Linked DNA regions of Hymenobacter tibetensis. The protein of the gene in region 1 interacts with the protein of each later gene in a pairwise test. Links are inferred from orthologs where the notes say so. Each region holds a gene or a part of one and is shown in the gene's direction. Other genes may lie near its edges.

Region 1 (9,448 bases):
CACCACGGCTACTGGCGAGTTGTCGGGGAGCGTGCGGGAGGCGGCTAGCACCCGCACTACTACGGTTATTCTGATGGGCTTGGGCGAATTGGAGCGGATTGCGGCGTTGTACTGCCAACACGGGCAGGCCAATACGCCGGCGGCCATCATCCAGAACGGCACTTTACCGAATGCTCAATTGGTAACGGGCACGGTAGCTGAGCTACCAAGCCGTGCGGCAGCGGCCGGTATTGGGGCCCCGGCCATCATTGTTATCGGCGAAGTCACTCGTTTGGCGACAACGCATGCCGAGGCTGCCACGCTACTGCCAAGCTTAACCTTCCCGGCTTTCCCCGCGGCCTACGCCGAAGTAGCTTAATAAAACGCCGCCTGGTTTCTGGAAGGCTGCAACCATCGTCTGGCTCCTTTCCCTCCTTTTCAGCCCACCGTCTCAACCTGAATTTCAATGCCTACTCCCTCTTCTTCCTCGCTGCCAATCGGCCTCGACGATAAGGCACTCAACGAGTTAACAGCTAATCTCACCAACCAGCAATTGCTGTGGCTGAGCGGCTACCTATACGGCCGCGCCGCCGAACCTGCACAGCAACCGGTGGCCGCTAACTCGCCGGCCGCTACTATTGCAGCACCAGCCGCGGCGCAACCGGCACCAACGGCAGCTGCTCCTTCGCGCCTTACCATATTGTATGGCTCGCAGACTGGCAACAGCAAGAAAGTGGCATTGCAAACCGCTGAAGCAGCGCGCCAACGCGGGCTAGAGCCCACCGTGCGCGACATGAACGATTACCCTACGCGCGCCTTGGCATCGGAGCAACAATTGCTTGTGATTACCAGCACGCAAGGGGAAGGAGAACCGCCAATTGCCGCCGAAGATTTGCACCAGTTCCTGTTGGGCCCGCGTGCACCCAAGCTCCCGGCGTTGCGCTATTCGGTGCTGGCCCTCGGCGACAAAAGTTACCTGCAATTCTGCCAGACCGGTATCGAGTTCGATGAGCGGTTAGCGGCCTTGGGTGCGCAGCGCCTCGCTGACCGGGTGGAGTGCGACGTGGAATTTCAGGAGTCGGCGGCGCAGTGGGCCGACCGGGTGCTGGACGTGCTAGCGCAGGAAGTAGCTACGGCCGCACCTGAAGTTGGCCCGAGCACGGGAGCGGCTTTGGCTCAAGCGGCAGCGGTTTCTTTGAACGGTGGCAGCCAGGCAGATTTATCGGCATTCCGGGTGGCCAGCAGTCCGGTGCCAGCGCCCAAGCCCGCGGTGCAGCACGAAGACGTACAGTTCGATGCGCCGTTGCTAGAGAAGATTCAACTCAATGGCCGCGGCTCCGCGAAGGAAACCTACCATTTAGAGTTTTCTTTGGAAGGCTCCGGCCTTCAGTATGAGCCCGGTGACGCGCTAATGGTGCAGCCCACGAACCGCCCCGAATTGGTGGCGGATGTAGTGAAGGCAGCCCGCCTCGATGCTACCGCACCGGTGCAACTGAAAGGTGTGGAACTAGATTTGACCACTGCGCTAACCGAGCACTTGGAACTATCGGTGCTGACGCGTGATGTGCTGGAGCGCTACGCCGCTCTGGCGCCGCAGTACTCGGAATTGCGCGAGGCGTTGCTCGGGACTACGCAGCTGCAAGCCTTCCTCTACGGCCGCGACATTGTGGATTTGCTCACCCACTTCCCCATCGATTTGTCGGCGCAGCATTTGGCGGCGGTGCTACGGCCGCTGCCGGCCCGGGCGTATTCCATTGCCAGCAGCCCACTGGCTCACCCCGATGAAGTGCACCTGACGGTAGGCGCGGTGCGCTACGAAGCCCACGGCCGCCAAAAGCACGGCGCTTGCTCGGTGTATCAAGCCGACCATCTGGCTATTGGCGATACGGCCCGCGTGTGGGTGGACCGCAACGAATACTTCAAGCTGCCGCAGAACCCGGCTACCGACATTATCATGGTAGGGCCGGGAACGGGTGTGGCGCCGTTCCGCTCATTTGTGGCGGAGCGGGCCGAGTCGGGCGCGCCGGGGCGCAACTGGTTGTTCTTTGGCAACCCGGAATTCACCACCGATTTCCTGTACCAAACCGAGTGGCAGCAACACCTCAAGCAAGGCTCGCTGGCTCGCCTCGACTTGGCATTTTCTCGTGACCAAGCCGAGAAAATCTACGTGCAGCACCGCCTGTTGGAGCAAGCACCGCAAGTATTCAAATGGCTGGAAGATGGCGCCTACTTCTACGTCTGCGGCGACAAAAACCGGATGGCCGCCGATGTACGCAAAGCACTCCTCACCATCATCGAGCAGCAAAGCGGCCAGGATGCCGACTACGCCGCCGACTACTTGAAGCAGTTGAAAAAGTCGCGCCGCTACTTAGAGGACGTGTATTAACAGACCGTCATTCTGAAGCAGGCGAAAGGAATCTGAATAAGGCCAATCGACTACTCAGATTCCTCTCGCCGCCTGCTGCGCGGAATGTTGGAGTGACAGATAAAACCCCTTCCAATCCACCATACAAACCAAATGAAAGCACACTACGCTTCTTTATTGCTTGTTCCGGCCGTGGCGTTGGCCGCTGTGCCTGCGCAGGCGCAGGATGCGCTGATAGCCATCAGCGGCACAGTGTATGAGAAAGGCACAAAGCAGCCGCTGCCGGGCGTAAGTGTGAGTGTGAAGGGCGCTTCGGTGGGCACGCAGAGCGATATGAGCGGCAAGTTCGAGCTAAAGGCGCGGCTGCGGTTTCCGTTTACGCTGGTATTCAACACCGTGGGGTACGAAGCCCGGGAGCTGGAAGTAGCCAGCGGCAGCCAGCCGATTGCGGTGCAACTCGAATCGAGGGCCATTGCCGTGAACGAGGTGGTGGTGTCGGCGTCGCGGGTGGAGGAAAGCCGGCTGAAGTCGCCGGTGGCTATCGAGAAGCTGGATATTCGGGCTATCAAGGAAACGCCGGCGCCGAGCTTCTATGACGCGTTGGAAAACGTGAAGGGCGTGCAGATGACCACGTCGAGCATCACGTTCAAGGTGCCAAACACGCGCGGCTTCAACATCCCGAACAACTTCCGTTTCATGCAGCTCGTGGATGGTGTGGACATGCAGGCGGCCACGCTCGGTGTGCCGCTCGGCAACGCTATCGGGCCAACGGAGCTAGATATTGCCAGCGTGGAAATCACGCCCGGTGCGGCGTCGGCGCTGTACGGCATGAACGCCATCAACGGCATGGCCAACCTAACCACCAAAAGCCCTTTTACTTATCAGGGGCTGAGCGTGTACCAGAAGGTGGGCGTTAACCATGTGGATGGCAAAGACCGGGACCCGAGCGTGCTGACCGAAACGGCGGTGCGCTACGCGCAGGCGTTCAACAACAAGTTTGCCTTCAAGGTGAACTTCAGCTACTTGCGCGGCACCGACTGGCTGGCCGACACCCAAACCGACCAGAACCCGCAGAACCTGAACTCGGCCAACCCACGCTTTTCTGAACTGTCGGGCGCCAATAACCCGGCCGCCGACCTCTGGAACCGCTACGGCGACGACCGGAGTGGCAACGTGCCGGTGGCAATCCAGTACGGCGGCCGCACCGAGACCTTCAACGTGCGCCGCACCGGCTACTACGAGAAGGACTTGATTTCGCCCACTGTCCGCAACCTCAAGTTCGATGGCGGCTTGTTCTACAAGCTCACCGATAAGCTGGAACTCTCCTACGGCTACCGCTACGGCCTGATGGACGGTATTTTCCAGCGCGGCAACAAGATTCAGCTCAAGGACGTGACCGTGCAAAACCACAAGCTGGAACTGCGCGGCGCCGACTACTACGTGCGCAGCTACGTGCTGGTAGAAAACACCGGCGACTCCTACAACCTGAACCCGCTGGCCCTCAACCTCGACCTCAACAACGGCTCGAACACGGTGTGGGGCAACAAGTTCCGGACCGAGTTGCAGAACCAAGTGAACCGCGGCACCGACCTGGCTACGGCCATGCAGCAAGCCCGCGCCGTAGCCGATGCCGGCCGCGCTGAGCCGGGCACCGAGGCGTTCAACCAGCTCAAAAACACCATCACCGGCATCAACAATTGGGACAGTGGCGTGAACGTGCCGGGCGCTCCGGCCACGGGCGGGGCTGCCCTCTGGCAGCGCAGCCGCACCTACCACAACGAGGCGCAATGGAATGTAGGCCGGCGCATCAAGTTTGCCGATGTGGTGCTCGGCGCCGATGCCCGGGTGTACGAGGTGATACCCGATGGCAACAACTTCGTGGACTTCTCGAAACCCCTTGCCGACCGCACCACGCCGGGCGGCAACAACGTGTACTACAAGAAGTTCGGGGGCTTTGCGCAAGGCACCAAGCTGCTACTGCAAGACCGCCTGAAGCTGAACGCCTCGCTCCGCCTCGACTACAACCCCGAGTTCAACCCCAAGCTGAACCCCCGGATTGCGGCGGTGTACACGGCGGCCAAAAACCACAACTTCCGGGCGTCATTCCAGAACGGCTGGCGCTTCCCGGCGCTGTTTGAAGCCCTGTCGTTCGTGAATAACGGCAACGTGCGCCGCGTGGGCGGCCTGGCCCGCGTAAACGAAGGCCTTGGCTTCCTCGACAACTCCTACACCCTCACCTCCCTCGACAACTTCACGGCCGCGGTTAGCCGCGACGTAGCCGCCGACAATGGAACTGGTACCACTGCGCAAAAGCAGCAGCGGGCCGCCCTCAACAACCGCGACGTGCTGCAAGTAGCCAACCTGCCGACTATGGAACCGGAGCGCATCAACGCGTTTGAAGTAGGCTACCGCAGTGTGCTCTTCGACAACCGTTTGGCCCTCGACCTGGATGCGTACTACAACGTGTATTCGGGCTTCTTGGGACAGGTGGAAGTGGCCGTGCCGAAGTCGGGGGCAGTGGGCACGGATGCGTCGGTGCTGGACATGCTGACCCGCGGACAGCAAGACCGGTACCGAGTATATGCCAATGCCCGCAACCAATACCGCAGCTACGGCTCGGCGCTGGGCGTCACCTACAACTTCTACCAGAAATACACGCTGGCCGGCAACGTCAACTACAACAACATTGCCACTAACAGCACGCAGGACGTGTTTATTACCGGCTTCAACACGCCCAAGTGGACCACCAACCTAAGCTTCGGCAACCGCGAAGTGGTTCGCAACGTGGGCTTCAACGTGGTGTGGCGCTACCAAGATTCGTTCTTGTGGGAAAGCCAACTTGCTAACGGTCAGATACCGGCCTACCAAACCGTAGACGCGCAAGTGAACGTGCGTATCCCGAACCTGAAATCAACCATCAAGCTAGGCGGCACCAACCTGTTCAACAACCGCTATATCCAGTATGCGGCCGGCCCAACCATTGGCGGGCTCTACTACGTGGCTGTGACCTTCGACAACACCATCCTTCGCTAACACTCGCTATGAGCTTCCGCCTGTTTTTACTCTCTTGCTTACTCGTGGCGGCGCTGCCAGTGCGGGCGCAGAAGCAGTATGTGCGGGAACAACAGACGTGGCTAGGGGTTTTCAATCAAACCCGCTTCTCGCAGCGGTGGGGCACTTGGACGGACTTGCACTTGCGCCTGCACGACCGGTATGTGCAGGATTTGTTTCAGGGCGTGGCGCGGGTCGGCCTCACGTATTATCTCACTGATGACGTGCGGCTGACCGGGGGCTATGCCTACGTGCACCACTTTCCGGATGGGGCGCGCACGGTGGGCCAACCCGAGCATCGGCCGTGGCAGCAGGTGCAGTGGTTTACGCGCTTCCCGAAGGCCCGCTTGATGCAGTGGGTGCGGCTGGAAGAACGGTTTCGCAACACTATCCGCGACAACGAACGCACCGAGGACTACGATTTCAACTACCGGGTCCGCTACAACGCGGCCCTTTTCCTGCCGCTCACCAAACGCGGGTTCGACCCGGGTGGGCTGCAATTTCTACTCAACAACGAGGTGATGATGAATTTCGGTAAGGAGATTCGCTACAACTACTTCGACCAAAACCGCCTGTTTGCTGGCCTCGTGTATCAGGCCAACAAGCACGGGCAATTGCACGCCGGCTATATGCATCTGTTTCAGCAGCTTCCGGCAGGCAGCACGTACCGCAACCAGCACACCATTCGGGTGTTTTACTTTCACAATTTCGACTTGCGGCCCACCCCGCCGCCCGCTCCAATTCCCGCTCCTCAATAAGCTCATGGCCGATACCATCATAAAATTATCCGAAGTCGAACACGTCAAGACGGCCAGCAACTACCTGCGTGGCACGCTGGCCGACAGTCTCGTCAATCGGATTACGGGCGCCCTCAACCCCGACGATACCCACCTCATCAAGTTCCACGGCTCGTACCAACAAACCGACCGGGACCTGGACAGCGAGCGGAAACGCCAGAAGCTGGAGCCCCTGTACTCGCTCATGATTCGGGTACGCGTGCCGGGCGGCATTGCCACGCCCGCGCAGTGGCTGCGTATGGATGAACTCTCGACGAAGTTCGCCAACAACACCCTCAAGATAACCACCCGCCAGACGTTTCAGTTACACGGGGTGCTCAAGCGCAACCTCCAGAAGACGATTCTCGGCTTCAACCAGGTGTTTATGGACAGCATTGCGGGCTGCGGCGACGTGAACCGCAACGTGATGTGCAACCCCAACCCGCACCAGTCCGAGGTGCACGCGCAGGTGTATGAAGTGTCGCGCCAGATCAGCGCCCACCTCACGCCACGCACGTCGGCCTATTGGGAATTGTGGCTCGATGGCGAACAGCAGCACATCAGTGCGCCCAACGAAGGCGAAGAGGATGCCGAGCCGATCTACGGCAAAACCTACCTGCCGCGCAAGTTCAAGATTGCGCTAGCCATTCCGCCCCACAACGATACCGACATCTTTGCCAACGACTTAGGCCTAATTGCCATCGAGGAAAAGGGCCAACTACTCGGCTTCAACGTGGCGGTTGGCGGCGGCATGGGCATGACGTTCGGCATGCTCGATACCTACCCGCGCCTGGCCGATATCATCGGGTTCGTGCCCGCCGACAAGGTAGTGGACCTCTGCGAAAAGGTGGTAACCATTCAGCGCGATTGGGGCAACCGCGAAAACCGCAAGTACTCGCGCCTCAAGTACACCCTCGACCGGGTGGGCCTGGATGTATTCAGGCAAGAACTCAACCAGCGCCTGGGCTACGAGTTGGAACTCGGCCGCGCCTACAAGTTTGAAAGCACCGGCGACGCCTTCGGCTGGACAACCAGCCCCGATGGTGCGCATCACCTCACGCTGCTGGTGGAAGGCGGCCGCGTAGCCGACCGCCCCGGCAACACCCTGAAAACCGCGTTGCGCGAAATTGCCGCCTTCCACACCGGCGACTTCCGCCTGACCGGCAACCAAAACGTGATTATTGCCAACGTAGCGCCCGAGCACCGCCTCACTATTCAAGCTCTGCTCACCGAACATGGCGTGGAAGTAGCCGGCAACGACTTGTCGGGGCTACGACGCGGGGCATTGGCGTGCGTGGCGCTGAATACCTGCTCGCTGGCATTTGCCGAAGCCGAGCGTTATCTTCCGCAGTTGCTCACTCGATTGGAGGAAAGCATGAAAGCGTATAATTTAACGCAAGATGATATCTTGCTGCGGATGACGGGCTGCCCCAACGGTTGCGCCCGCCCTTATCTGGGCGAAATTGGGTTGGTGGGCCGCTCCGTCGGGCGTTATAATTTGTATTTGGGAGCGGCTTTCAACGGCGAGCGGCTCAACAAACTGTATAAAGAAATGCTGGATGAAGATGGTATAGTGCGGGAGCTGACGCCGATTTTTGCCGACTATGCTGAAAACCGAGAGCCGCTTGAGCGGTTTGGAGATTTCACCGTCCGTCGGGGGTACGTGCAAGCTTCCACGCACGGCCTGAACTTCCACGAGTAGCATGTGCCTATAGAAATGGTGTCGGGCTGCATTTGTCGAAGCCTGACGCTCTTTTTATATAGCTCCTTTTCCCTTGGCCGCTACTGTTGCCAACGTCCGCGCTACCAGAACTGACCTTCCAACCTACCATCCATGTCTCTTTCCAATAACCCTGTGTCACAGCCACGCTCCGAGCCCCCACTAACAGGAGCGAACCGACTGTTTCCCATCTTCTTGAAATTGGAACAGCTGCACGTGCTGCTGGTAGGCGGCGGAAATGTAGGATTGGAAAAACTGTCTGCTATTCTAGCGAATAGCCCCGCGGCAGCGGTAACCGTAGTAGCCACTTATTTTCTGCCCGCCCTACGGGAACTGGCTGCGCGCCATCCGGCCGTGCAGCTCCGCGAAGGTCCTTACCAGATTACCGACCTAGTAGGCCACGACTTAGTGATTGTAGCCACCGACGACAAGGCCCTGAACCTCACCATCAAGGCCGATGCCACCCGGCAGCGCCTGCTCTGCAACGTAGCCGACACGCCCGACGCCTGCGACTTTTACTTGGGCTCCATCGTGCAAAAAGGCGACTTGAAAATTGCCATCAGTACCAACGGCAAGTCGCCGACCATTGCCAAGCGGCTGCGCGAGATGCTCACCACCACCCTCCCCGACGAGCTCAACGACGTGCTACAACGCATGTCCTCGATTCGGGAGAAGGTAGGCGGCGACTTTGCGCACAAAGTACGCTCCCTCAACGCCGTGACGGCTGAGCTAACCGGCGGCCCGGCCTACGAGTCGCCGGCGGCGGCTATGTGGCGCCGCCGGGCTACCATGTCGCTGCTGGCGTTCATGGCCATTATTATTATCAACATCATCTCCTACTACGTCACCTGGCAGCAGGCGTGGGAGGTAGCAAGCAACGCCGATACGTTCTACATTTTCGTCGCCATCGGCTTTGGGGCGCAGATTGTTGATGGGCTATTGGGCATGGGCTACGGGGTGGTGACGGCCATCAGTTTGATGAGTTTGAACATCTCGCCGGCTGCGGTCAGCGCGAGTATTCATACCGCCGAAATGTTTGCTAGCGGCGCATCCGGTTATCATCACTACCGCTTCGGCAACGTCAACAAGAAGCTGTTCAAGGTGTTGCTGATTCCGGGCGTTCTGGGCGCCATCACGGGGGCCTACCTGCTGGCTACGTTTGGTGAGGAATATGCGAAGTACGTGAAGCCGTTTTTGGCGGTGTATCTGCTGCTGCTAGGTATCCGCATTATTTCCAAGGCCTTTTCCAAGCCGAGTGCGCGCAAAAAGCACAAGAAGCTAGGTGTACTGGCCGCGGCTGGCGGCTTCCTCGATTCGTTTGGCGGCGGCGGCTGGGGCCCCCTCGTGACGAGCACCCTCATTGCCGGGGGCCGCACACCGCAGTACGTCATCGGGTCGGTGAGCGTCACCGAGTTCTTCGTCACGTTTGCCAGCGCCGTTACGTTCTTCGCCACGCTGGGCATTTCGCACTGGCAGATTATCCTGGGCTTGATTGTGGGTGGCGTTGCCGCTTCGCCCATAGCAGCCCGCCTCGCTGGCCGCATCCCCGTTCGGTGG
Region 2 (9,414 bases), 800 kb from region 1 along the record:
CTCTACACATTCCAACACCGCTCAAGCCAGAAGAGCCCTATTTACTGTTAGTTCAGTGCCACAAAGCTACGCAAAATCAGGCCCTGTAGTAGGCTTCCCAGAAAAAGTTGGAGTATTTAAAATTAAGATAATACCACACGCTAGCTCCCTTTTGGCTGGTCTGGTAGCGGCCATGCGTCCTGCTGCGGAAAGTTTGCGTCAGTAACGCTGAACTTGTTTTTCTACCTTGCGCGGCAAAGCCTGAATTATGCGGACTAGATTTTGTTATCGTCCGTACTTGCGCTTTCCAACTGCTACTTTTTTCTGATGTCATTACTTATTTCTTCTCGGCTGCGTGGTTTCGGCCTGGCCATTTTGTTGCCTTTCACTGGCGTCGCTCAGAACGTGGTACCGGGTGCTTCCCCCGTTGTGCCCGTGCAGCAGTGGTTTCACCTCGACCCTACCACCGACAAGGTGATGGGGGTAAGTGCCCAACGCACTTACAACGAGCTATTGAAAAGCCGCACCTCCACTCCCGTAGTAGTGGCCATTATTGATGCCGGCATCGATACGGCGCACACCGACCTGAAGCGGCTGCTCTGGACCAACTCCCGCGAAATAGCCGGCAATGGTCAGGACGACGACAAAAACGGCTACGTGGACGACGTGCACGGCTGGAATTTCTTGGGTGGCAAAGACGGCCGCAACGTGGACGTGGAAACCTACGAGGACACGCGCATGCTCGCCAAGCTCAAGCCGCTCTACGAAGGCAAAAGCCGCACAGCTGTTCCCACCGCCAAGCGGGCCGAGTACGACTTGTACCAAAAAGTAAAGAGCAGCCAAGCCAGCAAAATTGCGGAAAACACCACGCAGTACGAATCGCTAAGCGAAAACTACCGTCTGACAGAGGCGGGAGCCGAAAACCTTCGGCAAGCGCTGAACGTGCCGCGCCTGGATACGGCCACGCTGCACCGCCTGCGCCCCACCGACCCCAACCTGTTGCGCGCCGTGCTTAGTCTGGATACCAACCTGCGGTCATCGGGCTACCCTGACCTCGAGACGGTGCTCAAGGACATGAAAGAAGGCATGGACCAAAGCAAGAGCTTGCTAGACTACAGCCTCAATCCAACCTATAACCCGCGGGCTACCATCATTGGCGACGACCCCAACAATGTGGCTGACCGCCTGTATGGCAACCGCGACGTACATGGCCCCGACCCTTCCCATGGCACGCACGTGGCGGGCATCATCGGGGCCGACCGCACCAACACCCTGGGCATTCTGGGCATAGCCAACAACGTACGCCTGATGGCGGTGCGGGCGGTACCCAACGGCGATGAGCGCGACAAAGACGTGGCCAACGCCATTCGGTACGCCGTTGACAACGGGGCGAGCATCATCAACATGAGCTTCGGCAAATACTACTCTCCCCAGCGCGCGGCCGTGGAAGAAGCCATTCAGTATGCCGAAAAGAAAGGCGTGCTCCTGGTGCATTCAGCGGGCAACGAAAGCCAGGACATCGATACCAACGTGGAATTTCCGTCGCCGGTGTACCTCAGCGGCAAGCGCATTCCCAACATGATAACGGTGGGAGCCACTGCCCGCTTGAACGACAACCAAATGGTGGCCGAATTCTCCAACTACGGCAAGAAAAACGTGGACGTGTTTGCTCCTGGGCACCAGATATACTCCACGCTGCCAGGCCAGGAATACGGCAACAAAAGCGGCACGAGCATGGCCTCGCCAGTAGTGACTGGTATTGCAGCCGTGCTGAAATCATACTTCCCGAAACTCACCGCCGAAGACATGAAGCGCATCATTCTACAGTCGGCAGTGGTGTATCACACCAAGGTACTGATGCCGGGCACCAAGAAAGAGGTGGACTTCGCAGAGCTATCCAGCACGGGTGGTTTAGTGAACCTCTACCAAGCAGTACAGCTAGCAGCTCGTCAAACTCCGTAGCCATCTGGTTTTATCCTTTAGCAAAACGCCCGACAGTCATATGGCTGTCGGGCGTTTTGCTGGACGCACTATTTTTCATTAGGCCGTTGCGGCTACTTGCGGTGCCTTTCAGGAAGCACTACGTGCCTGAACCCGGCCCAGCTTGACATGGCGCGGCAGCACCAGCCGAAACCTACTTGGGTGGAAGCGCAAGGCGGTGGAGCGAACCTGCTGAAGCGGAGCCATTCCCCACCTGTTTTGTCCTGGCTTGCTAGGCAACAACAGCAGCAATAGCAAGCCGGGCAAGTTGAGCACTGGTACTAGCAGAACGAGGGCGTACCAGCCGCTCACCCCTATATCGTGCAAACGACGCACGGCAAGCAATGCAGCCAGACCCGTGCACACAATAACCAGCAGCGTAGCCAGCACCAAATACCACCAGTGAGAAGGGGCTGCTAATGGGTGCACTATATATAACGGAGCCAGCAGTACAGCTAGCTGCGTGCCATAAGCTAGGCGGCCAAGGCGGCCTCGGATGAGTGCGAACTGCTCCATAAGTAAAAGCGCTATATAGACTATGTAATCCGGTAGAGTTAAATCAGCTAGTTAGCTCCAAATGCCAAGCCACTTTAGTATAGAAGTATCCTTAACGGTTGGAAGTTGCTCGTGTAGGACACATGCATAATAGCACTTTTTACGATAACCGCAATACAGCAAACTCAGCTGTACGCAATCAGTTTTTAAGCAGTGGCTTTACTTTGGATTCCACTTCCGGTGATAATCAAATCAGACGTTGCAGTTGAGTAGCAATGCAGTAAATCTCTATTTTACTTACGGCCAAACCTTTATGGGTAACACATTGAAAGGCACCGGCTTCATTGTTTCCAGTTTCTTCATCGGTTACTTGCGCAACAACTAGTGTAACGACTCTGCATGGTGCCTCTTTGCCTCGAAATTTGTGCGCTAGCCTTCGGTTATGCTGCAGCCAACTACTTACGATGCCAACTTCGTTTTTGACTTATTTTTATACGCACATTATATATAACTTTATAAGTATTTTATACTCTATCATGAGCGTGCCTGTTTGCTTTATTCAACACTTTTTCCCGTTTTGGTAAAAGAACCGTTCTTCAACTCTGCATCTTAGACTTTACCAGTAATCCGCTCTGCGTTGGACGTGCTTGGTAAGAACACTGCCAAACTGGTTTCGGCAGCTATGTAGCAGTGTCCATCGGCGCACTCCTCTTACCTTCGTGGCATGACTGCCTCCTTGACTCTGCAAGACCTCTATATCTACCCTATCAAGTCGCTGGGCGGCATCCGGCTCAGTGAGAGTACCACCGAGCGGCGCGGCCTTCGCCACGACCGACGCTGGCTGCTCGTTGATGAACGCAACCAGTTCCTGACGCAGCGCCAAAACCCGGCCATGGCGTTGCTGCGTTTGGCACCAGCTTACAACGGCTTTCTCCTAACTCACGCTCAACGGCCCGATTTGCTGCCGCTTTACATTCCGTTTGAAGCCACCCCGGAACGGACACTGTTTGTTACCATCTGGGACGACATGGTGTTTGCGTGGCGAGGAACTCCCGAAGCCGATGAATGGCTAACGGAAGCCCTAGGTAAAGTGTGCCGGCTGGTGTACATGTCGGATATGGTGCGGCGCGACGTGGAGCCGGAACTAAACCCCGAGGGCCAGCTGCTGAGCTTCGCCGATGAATATCCGTTCTTGCTCATCGGCCAAAGCTCGCTCGATGACTTGAATGGCCGTCTCACAGAGTCTGTATTGATGGACCGGTTTCGGCCCAACCTCGTGGTTAGCGGTGGGCCAGCCTTCGGCGAAGACACCTGGGAGCAGTTCCAGATTGGCGACGTCACGTTTCGGGCGGTGCGGGCCTGCGGACGCTGCGTAATGACCACTGTCAACCAGCAAACGGCGTTGAAAAGCGCCCATGGCGAACCGCTGCGTACCCTGGCCAGCTACCGTACCATAGGCGGCAAGGTGATGTTTGGCCAGAACCTAACCGTTTCGGGCCGTGGGCAGCTACGCGTTGGGGATACCGTTGAGCTACTTAGCGTGAAGCCGTAGTCAATAGATAACCGAAGCAACAATGTTAGCCGTAGCGGTACGCAGCTACGGCTACTTGCTACAGGCTCCTCTCCTGCTCCACCCTACTTCTGCCTCACCCTTATGGAACGTGCTTTTCTGCTTGACTTTCTGCGCAACCTGGCCGCCAACAACCACAAAGCCTGGATGGACGAGCACCGAGCAGATTACCACCGGGCGCGGGCAATTTACACGGCGCTGGTAGCAGAGGTGCTAGCCGGGCTGCAGCAGTTCGAGCCGGAGTTGCGGGGCCTCACCCCTACCGATGTCATGTTCCGCATCAACAAGAACGACCGGTCGCAGCGCGACCCGGAGCCGTACAAGCGGCGTATGGGTGCAGGAATGAAGCGTGGGGGTCGACACGCTGCGTGTGCGGGGTACTTCATGGCGGTTCAGCCCGAAGGCCATACCTGGATGGGGGCTGGTATCTGGAAACCGGATACCGCCAACTTGACCCGGGTGCGCCAAGAAATTCACTACAACGGGGCCGAGTTTCACGCCCTGCGCGAGGCCCCAAAGTTGCACCATCACTTCCCCGCTGGCCTGCAGGGCGAGCGGCTGCAACGCCCGCCCCGCGGCTACGGCCAGCACACCCCCGATCTGGAATGGCTGCGCCTCAAAGAATTCACGGTGGCGCAAACCTTCTCCGACAGCGACGTGCTGCGTTCTGATTTTGCAGCCCGCGTAGTAACGGGTTTGCGGGCGGCGCAGCCCCTCGTCCAGTTTCTCAACCAAGCCTTACTCGAGGGGTAAAGCAACAGTATATGCCTGGCGGGAGGGCGCAGCTGCACCCTCCCACTCACTCACTAGAACAAGCCGAAGAGGGTGCTATTAATTCGCTCAATAATGCTTCCGAGGTCCTCGGGGTTTTGCACGTAGTCGAGGTGGTTTACGTCCACGATAAGGAGCTTGCCATGCTTGTAGCCGCTGATCCACTGCTCGTAGTGCCCGTTCAGGTTTTTGAGGTATTCGATCTTAATGTTGTTTTCGTAGTCGCGGTTGCGCTTCTGAATCTGGTGAATAAGACGGGGCAAGTCGGCCCGCAGATAAAGCAGCAAATCGGGCGGGCTCACCATGTTGATCATCGACTCAAACAAGCCCATGTAGTTCTGGTAGTCCCGTTCCGTCATCAGGCTCGACTCATGCAGATTGGCCGCGAAGATGTGGGCATCCTCGTAGATAGTGCGGTCCTGAATAACACCTTTGCCCGCGCGCTGTATTTCTTTGATGCGCTGCGTTTGCTTGAAACGGCTATTCAGGAAATACACCTGTAAGTGAAAAGCCCAACGGGGCATATCATCATAGAAATCCTTGAGGTAGGGGTTATGATCAACGTCTTCGAGGAAGACCTCCCAGTTGAAATGATGGGCTAACTTGTTAGCCAGCGTGGTTTTACCGGCTCCAATGTTGCCGACGATGGCAATGTGCATACAGCGTAAGAAAGAATGCGTGGCCGGCCGCCGTGGCTTGGCCCGAACCACAAAAGTACAGAATCCGGTTTCAAGACCCGAACCCTGATTTTTTACATGTAATCTTCACTATATTAATAGCTGTGTTCGGATTTTGTGCTGTTACTGTCTGCTGTTGTGTCTGCCTCCCTACCCAAACCAAAGCGTACTGATTCTGCACCTTCCCCTGCTGAAGTACAGGATATGGGTGTTTTGCTCGACGCCCATGGCGCGCCGCTGCTGCATCAGTTCTACTACCCAGCCGAGCAGTTGCTTTATGTTCAGTGGTTTGGCAACCTCACGGCCGAGTCTGTGGTGGCGGGAGCAAAGGTCGTGCTCCAAACTCAGGAGAAACTTCGGTTTCCGTTGCTGCTCAACAACAAGCACGGCTCCACCGGCGACTGGTCGGAGGCTATGGAATGGTTGGAGTTTGAATGGCTGCCGCAGGCATATGCCAGCGGACTGCGGGCGTTTGCCTACGTTTTTGCACCCGATTTGAACAACCAATTGGCGTCTTTGGAATTCGTGGCGCGCTCCAGCCAGCGGTTGGCTATTCAGGTTTTCTTTGATCCTATTCTAGCGCAGGTATGGCTACAGCAGCAACTGCCTGAAAACCAGTAGAGCCCGGCTGCCAAAGCAGGAGAGCAGGAAATACCATATTTCCTGCTCTCCTGCTTTGGCAGCCGGGCTCTGCTTGCCTACCAAGGCATGCTGAACCACAGTTGTTACTTGTTTATCACCTCTTTAGCATCTCGGGCTGCTTCCAAAGTCCGGAATTCACCTTGCCACGAACGAATACGAATGCGGCTTTCCAGCGGAATCTGTTCGCGTACTTGCTCGTAGCGGCCATTTAGGTTGGCTAGCACCGCGGCGGCATTGCTCCAGTCGGTGGCCGTCCAGTCGCGGCGTTGCTCACGGGTGGCTTCTATGAAGCGGCCATACAAATCAGGCAACTCGGTAGCGCGGGCGCGGCTGAGTATCACTTTCTCGCCTAGCAGACGGTCTTGGGTTTGCTGAGCGGTTTCGGGGCGCCGGGCCTGGGTGTTGAGGCTATCCTGTTTGGAAGCCCAATCCTTGTAGCGCTTTTTCTGGTCACCATATTCGCGCTTTCCTTGCGCCGAGAGGCTATCCACTCCTTTATCAATACGTTGGCTCTGCCGATCGAATTCGGCGGAAATCTTCGGCAGCTCGCGGCGAACCTCGGACTCGGCGCGGCTTAGCTTGTCGCTCACCCAGTTGCTGAAAACGCGCAAATCCTGCTCGACGGCTGATGTCGTTTGGGAAGTGGTGGTCGTTTTCGAAGGAGTGGTTGGCTTCTGCGTGGTGGTTTGTTGGGCTTGGGCGGCCGGAGCCAGCGCCAACACGGCCAGCAGCACGGAAGCCGAAAGAGCAAGACGTTTCATATGCATGAGAATTGAGATTGACCTAACAACGGCCAGGGACTGACGCGTTATACGTAGAGCACGCAATTTCCGGCCCAAAACGGCGAAATCGGGCCTCAAGTTCGGTTCTTCCCCGGAAAATGCCGTTTTTGCAGCCTATGTCTGCTTTTGTTCCCGCTGCTATTACCATCCGTCCCGCCGCTCTGGCCGACATTCCCACCATCATCGAGTTGGCCGAAGCCACTTGGGAACCCACATATCGGTTTATCATCTCGAAAGAGCAAATCGATTACATGTACCGGGTCATCTACACGCCCGCTTCGCTGCAACGCCAGATGACTGCCGACCAGCACACCTTTCTGTTGCTCTACACCGAAGACCAGCCGGCTGGCTTTGCGTCGTTTTCGCAACTGCCCGTTGAGGGCAATATTTTCAAGCTACAGAAGATCTACGTGTTGCCTTCGCACCAAGGGCAGGGGTTAGGCCAACATCTTATAGCAGCCGTAGAAGAAGCTAGCCGCGCGGCGGGAGGGCACGCCTTGGAGCTGAACGTGAACCGCCACAACCCGGCATTAGCTTTTTACGAGCGCCAGGGATTCAGCCGAAACCGGGAAGAAGATATTCCGATTGGCCCCTTCTGGATGAACGACTACATCATGCGTAAAGAACTCCGGTAGATGATAAGAGCAGGAATTGCGGCAAGGCCCACGTCTTTCGTACAACCTACTTCGCACACTGCCTGCGCCTGTCTCGCCTACTCAAAGCCACCACTTCACCTTATTTACCTCTCCTCATGGCCACCAAACTCACCGTCCTTAGCAATGGCTCCCTCCGCGTGGAGGGTACTGATATCGAACTTGTTGATGCCCAAGGCCAGCCGTATGGCTTGGGTGGCCGCGAGCGAATCAGCATCTGCCGCTGCGGCCTCTCCAACCAGAAACCGTTCTGCGACGGCTCGCACAAAGGCCATTTCGAGCACGCGGCCGTAGCCTTTGATCTGCCGGCGCCCAAGCCTGCTACGCCGCCCGTAACACCACCCATCAGCCCCGACTTGGGCGCCACGCCTCAGTAGGCAGCTACCCCAACAAGCATAAAGCCCTGACCTCCATGCGGAGGTCAGGGCTTTATGCTTGTTGGGGTAGCTGACACGGTTGCGAGCGGCCAACATGAAAAGCGGCTAGAGACGCTTAAAACAAAGAAGTCACAAGGTCTACGTACTCCTGACGGGCTTCGTCGGCGCTTTTGCCTTTGAGGCTGCTCCAGGCATCGTACTTGGCAATGGCTTTGAAGTCGAAGCCACCAGGACGCTCGCCCGTAACGTCGCCTTCGGAGGCCTGCTTGTAGAGTGAATACAGCTGAAGGAGTACGGCATTAGATGGTTTAGTAGGTAGTTCTTTGCTGCGAGCGGCGGCAGCTTCAAATTCTTCGGGAGTGGCCATAGAGTGGTTTGCTAAGTGGATGAATGGGGCGGAAGGTACGCAGGATGCCCCTAATATACGCTGCATGCAGCATGTATTTGGCGGCGCGGGGTGCTCTCGCCTGGCTACCGGCTACCCGACCCTGTAGGCTGGATTTGCAGTGAAAGAGTTGCATTCGACTGAAAACCCCTTACTTGGATCTGCACTGGCCTCTTGCATTCAACTACCCTCTTTCATGCATCTGAAAACACTTGTACTCTCTGCTTTAGCGCTTGCCTTGCATCTGCCCACTGCACAGGCCCAGAAAACTTACTTGCATTGCGGCCGGCTCTTGGATATGCGCCAAGAGCGCGCGCAAACTGAAATGACGGTAGTGGTGGAAAAAGGCCGCGTGGTAGCCGTCCAGAAGGGCTACCAGAACGGCGGTGCTACCGACAAAACCATCGACCTGAAAAATCGCACCGTGCTGCCCGGCCTCATCGACTGCCACGTTCACCTGGAAGGCGAAACCAGCAAGGACAACCAACTCAAAACATTTACCGAAAATCCGGCCGATCTGGCATTCAATGCCCTCGACCATGCCCGCAAAACCTTACTCGCGGGCTTCACTACGGTGCGCGACCTAGGCGGCTCCGTAAGCGTAGCCTTACGTAACGCCGTCAACCGGGGGCAAGTGGTGGGGCCGCGCATCTTCACAGCCGGCAAAATCATATCGGGCACCGGGGGGCATGGCGACCCTACCAATGGCTACCGCCTGAACCTGATGGGCACCCCTGGCCCTGCCGACGGCGTGATAAACGGCCCCGACCAAGGCCGTCAAGCCGTGCGCGAACAATACAAGCGCGGCGCCGACCTGATTAAGATTGCCAGTACGGGCGGCGTGCTAAGTGTGGCCAAAGATGGCTCGGCACCTCAGATGACCGAAGAGGAAATACGGGCCATTGTGGAAACCGCCCACGACTTAGGCTTGCGTGTGGCCTGTCACGCGCACGGCGCCGAGGGGATGAAGCGCGCTATTCGGGCAGGGGTAAACAGCATCGAGCACGGTACTCTAATGGACGACGAAACCATGCGGCTGATGGTAAAAAACGGCACGTGGTATGTGCCCACCATCACGGCCGGCAAGTCGGTAGCCGATTCGG

Evidence for each region.
Region 2: the proteins of MTX78_RS09095 (region 1) and MTX78_RS06070 interact in binary tests that used the Escherichia coli proteins (3 or more experiments, as listed by UniProt). The link is inferred for Hymenobacter tibetensis from one-to-one orthologs.

The regions. Positions count from the first base shown.
Region 1 is NZ_CP094669.1:2,285,142-2,294,589, reverse strand. Bases 1-2,905 are described here. They hold MTX78_RS09095 (diflavin oxidoreductase), read left to right. Parts: upstream 1-445; coding sequence 446-2,365; downstream 2,366-2,905. Other genes in these bases: MTX78_RS09090 (TonB-dependent receptor), read left to right, coding at 2,498-2,905; cobA (uroporphyrinogen-III C-methyltransferase), read left to right, coding at 1-358. Also shown: more of MTX78_RS09090, read left to right, coding at 2,906-5,377; MTX78_RS09085 (DUF2490 domain-containing protein), read left to right, coding at 5,386-6,153; MTX78_RS09080 (NADPH-dependent assimilatory sulfite reductase hemoprotein subunit), read left to right, coding at 6,158-7,873; MTX78_RS25345 (TSUP family transporter), read left to right, coding at 8,006-9,448. UniProt on the Escherichia coli protein: Component of the sulfite reductase complex that catalyzes the 6-electron reduction of sulfite to sulfide. This is one of several activities required for the biosynthesis of L-cysteine from sulfate.
Region 2 is NZ_CP094669.1:1,487,001-1,496,414, reverse strand. What follows is about bases 2,222-5,092. They hold MTX78_RS06070 (MOSC domain-containing protein), read left to right. Parts: upstream 2,222-3,178; coding sequence 3,179-4,006; downstream 4,007-5,092. Other genes in these bases: MTX78_RS06060 (deoxynucleoside kinase), read right to left, coding at 4,831-5,092; MTX78_RS06065 (DUF2461 domain-containing protein), read left to right, coding at 4,109-4,777; MTX78_RS06075 (DUF805 domain-containing protein), read right to left, coding at 2,222-2,475. Outside these bases: MTX78_RS06080 (S8 family peptidase), read left to right, coding at 307-1,941; more of MTX78_RS06075, read right to left, coding at 2,050-2,221; more of MTX78_RS06060, read right to left, coding at 5,093-5,454; MTX78_RS06055 (hypothetical protein), read left to right, coding at 5,611-6,093; MTX78_RS06050 (hypothetical protein), read right to left, coding at 6,198-6,875; MTX78_RS06045 (GNAT family N-acetyltransferase), read left to right, coding at 7,013-7,531; MTX78_RS06040 (CDGSH iron-sulfur domain-containing protein), read left to right, coding at 7,648-7,926; MTX78_RS06035 (acyl-CoA-binding protein), read right to left, coding at 8,042-8,293; MTX78_RS06030 (metal-dependent hydrolase family protein), read left to right, coding at 8,514-9,414.